3 regions of the Leifsonia sp. NPDC058230 genome follow, and region 3 is predicted to be linked to each of the others. Evidence: predicted binding sites of a transcription regulator. Region 3 holds the regulator's gene; each other region holds the start of a gene.
What was found. Region 3 encodes HrcA, which represses chaperone genes, less so after heat shock. Its sites were predicted from a motif close to TTNGCACTCGNNNNNNNCGAGTGCNAA; they were not measured.
Positions count from the first base shown of each region.

Region 1: a site for HrcA is predicted at 1,682-1,708, ahead of groES (co-chaperone GroES). Genes of this name have one in related genera too.
Region 2: a site for HrcA is predicted at 1,795-1,821, ahead of groL (chaperonin GroEL). Genes of this name have one in related genera too.

Region 1 is NZ_JBHVWM010000003.1:74,541-77,814, reverse strand. It holds gene rarD (EamA family transporter RarD) at 1-984, opposite strand; gene groES (co-chaperone GroES) at 1,289-1,603, opposite strand; gene ACFVV0_RS10190 (SAM-dependent methyltransferase) at 1,726-2,919, shown strand; gene ACFVV0_RS10185 (DUF4190 domain-containing protein) at 2,977-3,274, opposite strand, start outside.
Region 2 is NZ_JBHVWM010000003.1:301,006-304,279, forward strand. It holds gene msrB (peptide-methionine (R)-S-oxide reductase MsrB) at 1-222, opposite strand, end outside; gene ACFVV0_RS11300 (DUF3263 domain-containing protein) at 424-720, shown strand; gene ACFVV0_RS11305 (LytR C-terminal domain-containing protein) at 735-1,277, shown strand; gene ACFVV0_RS11310 (cold-shock protein) at 1,484-1,687, shown strand; gene groL (chaperonin GroEL) at 1,867-3,274, shown strand, end outside.
Region 3 is NZ_JBHVWM010000004.1:237,121-240,394, forward strand. It holds gene dnaJ (molecular chaperone DnaJ) at 1-1,081, opposite strand, end outside; gene hrcA (heat-inducible transcriptional repressor HrcA) at 1,111-2,130, opposite strand; gene ACFVV0_RS14195 (DUF4870 domain-containing protein) at 2,362-2,829, shown strand; gene ACFVV0_RS14200 (DUF4870 domain-containing protein) at 2,932-3,274, shown strand, end outside.

The DNA.
Region 1 (3,274 bases), on a different contig from region 3:
TCACTCGATCGTGGCCACGTCCAACTCGACCTCGCGGCGGCCCGCTCGCGCCGCGACGATCATGTCGACGGTGAGGATGAGCAGTGCCAGCCACACGATCGCGAACCCGAACCAGCGCTCCGGCGGCATCGCCTCATGCAGGATCGCCACACCGACGATGAACTGGATGAACGGTGCGAAGTACTGGATGAATCCCATGTACACGAGCGGCAGCCGTCGCGATGCCGCAGCGAAGAACAGCAGCGGCACGGCGGTGATCACTCCGGCGCCGGCCAGGAGGACGGTGTGCCACACACTGATCGTTCCGAGGGTGATGCCCACGGTCGCACCGACGACGATGAGCTGCACGATCGCCACCGGGGTCAGCCACATCGTCTCCAGCGTCAGCCCGGAGACGGCATCCACCGAACCTCCGACGCGCTTCTTGATCAGCCCGTAGAGCCCGAACGAGAAGGCGAGGATGAGCGCGATCCACGGCAGCGACCCGTAGCCGACCGCGAGCACCACGACCGCGACGATGCTGACGCCGACAGCCACCCACTGCGCGACGCGCAGCTTCTCGCGCTGAACGATCACGCCGAGGAAGACGGTGACGATCGGATTGATGAAGTAGCCGAGCGCCGCCTCGACGACGTGACCCGACACCGTGGCGAGCACATACGTCTGCCAGTTGACGTAGATCAGGGCTCCTGCGACGCCCATCGTGAAGACGACCCGTTTGTTGAGCAGCAGGGCCCCGAAGGCACGCCACTTGCGGGTGACCGTCAGCAGGATCGCGCAGAAGACCAGGGAGAACAGCACGCGCCAGGCGACGATCTCGAACGCGCTCGCGGGAACGAGTGACAGGAAGTAGATCGGGAGGATGCCCCACAGCACGTACGCCGAGATCGCATAGATCAGTCCCGAGCGACGGTGTTCGGTCAGTGGCTTCTCGACGGCTACGGATGACTCGCCACTGGTGGGCGTTACGGCGCTCTCTGACACTCCCCCGATCATACGCGGCGGCACCGACGCAGCGAGCGGGCGCCCGCTGTCCGCGGCATCCCGACACCTTCGACAGGACGAATCAGCCGACGCGCCGAGCAAACCTCCGCTCGAACGGAGACTCATGGCGACAACGCGACGATTCTCCGACATCGGCGGTGTGCGGCGTGGGTGGGAGGACCGGGTGGGGTGAGTGGGTGGGAGGACCGGGTGGGGTGAGTGGGTGGGATGCGAGAGAGCGGGCGCACGAGAGGCCCGGATGCTGTGCGCATCCGGGCCTCTCGGGTGGTTCTGGTGTACGTGCTTAGCGGACGACGACCGCGAGAACGTCGCGAGCCGACAGCACGAGGTAGGTGTCGCCACCGAAGGTGACCTCGGTTCCGCCGTACTTGGAGTAGAGCACCTTGTCGCCGATGACGACGTCGAGCGGTACGCGGTTGCCGTTGTCGTCGATGCGACCGGGGCCAACTGCGATGACCTCGCCCTCCTGGGGCTTCTCCTTGGCGGTGTCGGGGATGACCAGACCAGACGCAGTGGTCTGCTCGGCCTCGACCTGCTTGATAACGATGCGATCCTCGAGCGGCTTGATGGAGACCGACACGGTTGACCTCTTTCTCATGACAATGACTGGCTTGGAACCAAGACTGGGAGTTAGCACACTCGTAGCGAGAGTGCTAATGAGAGTTTAGAGGGTTGGTTAGCAGTCACGCAACGTGAGTGCCAAAGGGGTAGCGTGAACGCATGGACCGGTCGGAACTCCTCGAGGTTTTGTCCCCCGAGGGGCTGCGGCTGCTCGACTCGTTGCCGCCGTACCACTCGGAGCGCGACGTGCTGCGGATGGTCAGCGACCTGCGCAAGGCCGGCTATTCGCCCGGCCTGGTCGCCGCTGTACTCACTCAGGCGAAGCTCCGTTCGAAGGCTCACGCCAAGTTCGGCGAGTTCGCCGACCGGATGCTGTTCACCGAAGCCGCCCTGGAACAGGCGACCCGCCTCCCGGTCGCCGCTCGTCACGCCGGCCGGTTCGCCGCCGCGGGCCTCGACCAGGTGGTCGACCTCTGCTGCGGGATCGGCGGGGATGCGATGGCACTCGCAGCCCTCGAGCTCGACGTGACCGCGGTCGAGGCCGACGAGGTCACCGCCGCGATCGCCAGCTACAACCTGGCGCCGTTCCCGAACGTCACCGTGGTGCACGGCCTCGCCGAGAAGACGGACCTGCGCGGGCTCGACGGCGTCTATCTCGACCCCGCCCGTCGCACACCCGGCCACGGCCAGACGTCGCGGCTCACGAATCCCGACGACTACTCGCCCTCGCTCGATTTCGCCTTCGAGATCGCCCATGGCCGGTCCGTCGGCATCAAGCTCGGGCCCGGTTTCGATCGCGACCTGATCCCGTCGACAGCGGAGGCACAGTGGGTATCGGTCGACGGGCAGCTGGTGGAGATGGGGCTGTGGTTCGGCGCCCTGGCCAGACCGGGCATCCGTCGCGCAGCGCTCGTGCTCGACGGGGACAGGGCCAGCGAACTCACGGCTCCCGCCGACAGCGACGACGTCGAGCCCGGCCCGCTCGGGGAGTACCTCTACGAACCGAACGGCGCGGTCATCCGCGCCCGCCTGATCGGCGACCTGGCCCGGATCGTCGGCGCACGGATGCTGAGCGAGGGCATCGCCTATCTCACCGCGGACGACGCCGTCAGCACACCGTTCGCCGCCGGTTTCCGCGTGCTCGAGACCCTGCCGTACCAGGAGCGCGATCTGAGACGGGCGCTGAAAGAACGCGGCATCGGCACCCTCGAGATCAAGAAGCGGGGGGTGGATGTGGATCCAGCCACCCTGCGCAAGCGCCTGTCCCTGAGCGGGTCGCGTTCGGCCACCCTCGTGCTCACGCGGGTCGCCGGCAAGCACACGGCGCTGCTGGTCGAGCGTCTGGCCGACTGAGCCGGACACGACGAAGCCGGGCCGCGCATCCGCACGGCCCGGCTTCGATCGACGCGATCAGTAGTTGTAGGTGCCGTAGCCCGCCGACGAGAACGCGATCAGCGCGATGATCAGGATCGCCCAGGCGAACAGCGAGAACGCGATGCTGACGAAACCGGTGATGATGCCGGTCAGCCAGAATCCCTTCGCGGCGGGCTCCTTCTTGCGGCCGATGAAGCCGAGGATGACCGCGGCGACGCCGAACGGGAAGCCGATGCCCCACACCCAGCCGAGCACGACTCCGATGATGCCGCCCACCATCGACAGGATGCTGAGGATGGGCGACTTCGCCTGCGGAGCGTACGGCTGCGCGTAT
Region 2 (3,274 bases), on a different contig from region 3:
CGACTCGTAGAAGCTCGGCCAGCCGCACCCGGAGTCGAACTTGGTGCCCGACTTGAACAGCTCGGCGCCGCACGCCGCACAGGTGTAGAGGCCCGCCCGGCCCTCGTCGAGCAGCTCGCCGGTCCACGGTCGCTCGGTGGCGGCCTCGCGGAGCACTGCGAACTGTTCGGGGCTGAGCTCTTCCCGCCACTCGTCGTTGCTCTTGGTGACGTCGTAGTTCATCGCGTGTCCCTTTCGTCAGACACAACCCTAAACGGCGCGGGGTGCGAGCCTGTTCCCTCTTTCTGCTGCGACATCGGTCTGTATCGCTGCGTTACGCTGCGCGCGACGTGCCGCCGGCTTGGGACAACACACAGATTCGGGCAAATAGGATGGCCGCGAACGCGGGCCGACTCGGTTCGTCCAGGCACAGGAGGGGTGAGGATGGCGAACGCGGCAGACGACCGGCCGTCGTCCTCCGACCCGGATGACGGCCTCGGCGAGCGGGATCGGTCGATCCTCGCGTTCGAACGGCAGTGGTGGCGGCATGCCGGCGCCAAGGAGCAGGCCATCCGCGAAGAGTTCGGTCTCTCGGCGGCACGGTACTATCAGCTGCTCGGGGCGTTGATCGATTCGCCCGCCGCCCTGCACCACGACCCCATGCTCGTCAAACGGCTGCAGCGTCTTCGCGACGCGCGGATGGCCGCGAGGAGCACCCGGACGCTCACGTCCGACGATTGAGGACCACGCACACGATGGCTGAGAAGTATCCCAAGGACCGTTTCGACACGATCCCCGACGATCTGTCGCGGGTCGGCGCCCACCGCACCCCGCGTCCGAAGGGGCGCGGCTGGATCGGTTTCGCCTGGGCGGCCCTCGCCACGGTCGTCCTCGTCGGGCTCGGGATCTTCGGACTGTCCCTCGTCAACGGGAGCATCTCGTTCCAGGGGAACACCACCTCGGCCTCGCCGACGCCCACGCCGACACCCACTCCCACGATCGTCCCGACCGTCGACCCGAACCTCAGCGTCTTCGTCTTGAACGGCACGACCACGAGCGGGCTCGCCAACACCGTCGGCGACAAGCTCGTCGCAGCCGGCTGGAAAGTGGATTCGCGCGCGAACGCGAGCGACAACACGCTGGCCCAGACGATGGTCTACTACTCCGACCCGAAGAACGAGGCTGCCGCGCTCGGTCTCGCGCAGTCCCTTCCCGGCGCGAAGGTGGCCGTCACGCAGGACTACGTGGCCACCGGCGCCGACCTCACCGTGGTCGTCGGCGGCGACTACGCGGGGTAGCGCCGGGGTACCGCCGGTGTGGCGCCACCTCGTGGCGCCCTCCGTGCAGCTTTGTTACACGCTTGTTTAACTTCGGACGAAATCTCGACATTTCGCGTCGGAATGCCGAAATGACCCGTGATTACATGCATTGAAAGCATTAGTATCTGGATTCAACGCGCTGGTGGACCGGCCGGAGCGAGGAAACACAGCAATGGGAGTAATGCATGGCGAACGGAACCGTGAAGTGGTTCAACGCTGAGAAGGGCTACGGATTCATCACCGTCGATGGTGGGGGACAGGACGTTTTCGTTCACTACTCCGCGATCGACATGAGCGGCTACAAGGTTCTCGAAGAGGGCCAGGCAGTCGTGTTCGAAGTCGGGAGCGGCCAGAAGGGCCCGCAGGCCGAGTCGGTTCGTCCGGCGTAGCACCAGCAACCAACCGAGAACGAGCGCCGTCCCTCCGTGGGGCGGCGCTCGTCTGCGTCCAGGATGCGCTCGCCTTGCACTCGGCTGCCACGAGTGCCAGAATCTCTTTAGCACTCCATCTGATCGAGTGCTAATTATTCGCATCTTTCGCAGACGTCCGGGAGGGACGAGAAACAACCATGGCAAAGATCATTGCTTTCAACGAGGAAGCGCGCCGCGGCCTCGAGCGTGGCCTGAACATCCTGGCCGACACCGTGAAGGTGACGCTTGGCCCGCGCGGCCGCAACGTCGTCCTCGAGAAGAAGTGGGGCGCCCCCACGATCACCAACGACGGCGTGTCGATCGCCAAGGAGATCGAGCTCGACGACCCGTACGAGAAGATCGGTGCCGAGCTCGTCAAGGAGGTCGCCAAGAAGACCGACGACGTCGCGGGTGACGGAACCACCACCGCGACCGTTCTCGCTCAGGCGCTCGTCAAGGAGGGCCTCCGCAACGTGGCCGCCGGCGCCGACCCCATCACGCTGAAGCGCGGCATCGAGAAGGCCGTCAAGGCCGTCACCGACGAGCTCATCGCGAACGCCAAGGAGGTCGAGACCAAGGAGGAGATCGCTGCAACTGCATCCATCTCCGCCGGCGACACCACCATCGGCGAGATCATCGCCGAGGCGATCGACAAGGTCGGCAAGGAGGGTGTCGTCACCGTCGAGGAGTCGAACACCTTCGGCACCGAGCTCGAGCTGACCGAGGGCATGCGCTTCGACAAGGGCTACCTGTCGCAGTACTTCGTCACCGACCCCGAGCGCCAGGAAGTCGTCTTCGAAGACGCCTACGTGCTCATCGCCAACCAGAAGATCTCCAGCATCAAAGACCTGCTGCCGATCGTCGACAAGGTGATCCAGGCCAACAAGCAGCTCGTCATCATCGCCGAGGATGTCGACGGCGAGGCCCTGGCCACGCTGATCGTCAACAAGATCCGCGGCATCTTCAAGTCCGTCGCCGTCAAGGCTCCGGGCTTCGGCGACCGCCGCAAGGCCATGCTGCAGGACATCGCGATCCTCACCGGCGGCCAGGTCATCTCCGAGGAGGTCGGTCTCAAGCTCGAGAACGTCACCCTCGACCTGCTCGGCACGGCTCGCAAGGTCGTCATCACCAAGGATGAGACCACCATCGTCGAAGGCGGCGGAGAGCCCGAGCAGATCGCAGCCCGCGTCTCGCAGATCCGCAAGGAGATCGAGAACACCGACAGCGACTACGACCGTGAGAAGCTGCAGGAGCGCCTGGCGAAGCTCGCCGGCGGTGTTGCGGTCATCAAGGCCGGCGCCGCGACCGAGGTGGAGCTCAAGGAGCGCAAGCACCGCATCGAAGACGCCGTGCGCAACGCGAAGGCCGCCGTCGAAGAGGGCATCGTCGCCGGTGGTGGCGTCGCCCTCATCCAGGCCGGCAAGACCGCCTTCGAGAAGCTGTCGCTCGAGGGCGACGAGGCTACGGGCGCGAACATCGTTCGTGTCGCCATCGAGGCTCCGCTCAAGCAGATCGCCATCAACGCAGGCCTCGAGGCCGGCGTCGTGGTCGAGAAGGTCCGCAACC
Region 3 (3,274 bases):
GCAGCTTGGCGAACAGGCCCTGCTGGAAGTGGGCCAGCGAGGGCTCCACCTGCTTGTGACTCGCGGCGAACTGCTTCATCAGCTCGCGCTCCTTGTGGTCGAGTTTGGTCGGCGTGACCACCTGGATGCCCACGCGCAGATCGCCGCGGCCGCTTCCGCGCAGGTGCGTGATGCCCCGGTCTTTCACCGTCATGATGTCGGCGCTCTGCACGCCGGGCTTCAGCTCCAGGCTGATGTCGCCGTCGAGCGCCTTGACCGTTGCCGTGGTGCCGAGGATCGCATCCGTCATCGACACCTCGAGGGTGCACAGGATGTCGTCGCCATCACGGCTGAACACGTCGTGGTGCTTGACCTTGATCTCGAGGTAGAGGTCGCCGTTCGGGCCGCCGGCGGGGCCGGCCTCTCCGCTGCCCGGCATCTGCAGGCGCAGCCCGGTGTCGACGCCGGCGGGGATGTCGACGGGAACGGTACGACGGGCACGCACGCGGCCCTGACCCTGGCAGGTGACGCACGGGGTGGCGATGACGGTGCCGTAGCCACGGCAGGTGCCGCACGGGCTCGACGTCATCACGTTGCCGAGCAGGGAACGAACCGAGCGCTGGATGCTTCCGGTTCCGTGACAGATGTCGCAGGTCACGGGTGCGGTGCCGGGCTGGCAGCACGATCCGTTGCACGTCTCGCAGACGATCGCCGTGTCGACCTCCAGATCGCGGTGCGTTCCGAAGATGACCTCGTCGAGGTCGACCTCGACCCGCAGCAGCGCGTCCTGGCCGCGCTCGCGGCGCGACTTGGGACCACGGCTGCCCCCGCCGCCGAAGAAGGTCTCGAAGATGTCGCCGAAGCCGCCGAAGTCGGCTCCCCCGCCACCGAAGCCGGGCTGCGGGCCGATGTCGTACTGCTGCCGCTGCTTCGGGTCGCTCAGCACGTCGTAGGCGTGCGTGACCAACTTGAATCGTTCGGCCGCGTCGGAACTGGGATTCACATCCGGATGCAGTTCGCGGGCCAGGCGGCGGTACGCCTTCTTGATCTCGTCGGGGGTGGCGTTGCGTTCAACACCGAGGACTTCGTAATGGTCGGCCACGTACGGCTTTTCCTTCTCGTTCGGTTCTTCTATTCGCCAAGCAGGCGGGAGAGGTATCGGGCGACCGCGCGGACGGCCGCCATGTTGTTGGAGTAGTCCATGCGCAGAGGGCCGAGCACGCCCAGGCGCGCGACATCGGATCCCGAGGCGGTGTACCCGCTCGACAGCACGGAGGTCTCGGCCAGGCCGAACGCGGCGTTCTCCCGGCCGATGCTCACGGCGACGCCGTGCTGGTCGGTCGCCATCTCGCCGAACAGCTTCAGCAGGGTCACCTGCTCCTCGATCGCCTCGAGCACGGGATAGACGCTCCCCGTGAAGTCGTGCTCCGTGCGCACCAGGTTGGCAGTGCCCGCCATGACCAGCTTCTCCTGCCGGTTGGCGGCGATCTGGTCGATCAGGGCCTTCGCAACCGGCTCGACGTGCTCCCGCGTGCGCTCGGTGAGCGCATCCGGAAGCTCGCGAAGGCGGGCGGTGGCGTCGAGCAACGACAGACCGGCCGCCGCCCCGTTGATGGCTCCACGGATCTCCGCCACGACCTCGTCGGAGAGGTCGGTACTCAATTCGACCACTCGCTGCTCGACCGCACCCGTGTCGGTGATGAGCACGCAGAGCAGCCTGCGCGGGGCAAGGGTGACGAGCTCGATGTGCCGGATGCGCGACCTGGCCACCGATGGGTACTGCACGAGCGCCACCTGGCTGGTCAGCTGCGAGAGCAGCCGCACCGTGCGGGCGAGCACGTCGTCGAGATCGACGGACTGGCCCAGGAAGGCCTCGATCGCCTGGCGCTGCGCCGGGGTGAGGGGGCGCACATCCGAGAGGTGGTCGACGAACAGGCGGTACCCCTTGTCGGTCGGCACTCTGCCGGACGACGTGTGCGGCGCCGCGATCAGCTCTTCCTCTTCGAGGGCGGCCATATCGTTGCGGATCGTCGCGGCCGAGACACCGAACGAGTGACGCTCGACGATGCTCTTCGAGCCGACGGGCTCGCGCGAGGCGACGTAGTCCTGCACGATTACACGCAGAACCTCGAGGCTCCGGTCGGAAACCATCCGTCTCGCCTCCTGACTGTGTTCGCATGCTGCCGTGCGGCTGGGTTAGCACTCACTGATCCTGAGTGCTAATCATATCGCGCCGACACGCCACCCTTTGATTGCACCCGATTCAATCGTGGCATTACCTTATGTGTGCGGTCTCACAAAAGCGTGAGTTGCACTGATCGGCAGGTTCCGGCATTGCCGAGAGTATCGATTCCCCCCGGATCCGAACGGAAGGCACCGATCATGACCGACCCGAACCAGCCCGCATCCGACCCGAACAACGGCGTGCCGCCGCAGCAGCCGTACGGGAGCGTCCCGCCGCAGCAGCCGCAGCAGCCATACGCAGCAGCGGCTCCGGCCGCGCCGCTCGACCAGGCACAGGACAAGCAGTGGGCGTCCTTCGCCCACCTCGGCGGCATCCTGTGGATCCTGCCCTCCCTGATCATCTACCTGGTCTTCAAGGACCGCGGCGCGCTCACGCGGCAGGAGTCCAAGGAGGCGCTGAACTGGCAGATCACCTGGCTGATCGTCTGGTTCGTTTCCGTGATGATCAGCGTGTTCCTCGTTCTCACCCCCGTCGGCTTCATCTTCAGCCTCCTGATCCCGTGGGCGCTCTACATCGTCAACCTGGTCTTCTCGATCCTCGGATTCGTGAAGGTGAACAGCGGCGGCACCTATCGCTATCCGGTCAACTTCCGTTTCATCAAGTAGTCGAATCCTCTCGGCTTCTTCCCAGTTTCGCGCCGCTTGTCATAGGGTTGGGGACGACAAGTCCCCGACCCGCCCACCCGGGCGGCAGCCTAGGAGCACCCCATGTCCGCAACACCTCCGCCGCCTCCGCCGCCTCCCCCCGGAGCACCGTACGGCGGCTCCTCCCAGCAGCTCAGCCCCGCCGACGAGAAGCTCTGGGCGACGCTCGTCCACGTCGGTGGAATCCTCTTCGGCTTCCTCCCTGCGCTGATCGGCTACCTGGTGCTCAAGGATCGCGGACCCTTCGTGCGCGAGCACACGGCGACGGCGCTGAACTTCCAGATCACGCTCGCCATCGCATACGTCGTCGGCTGGATCCTGACCATCGTGCTGGTCGGCTTCATCATCCTCGCCGCCGTCTGGGCCGTGAACATCATCTTCAGCATCATCGCCGCCGTGAAGGCGA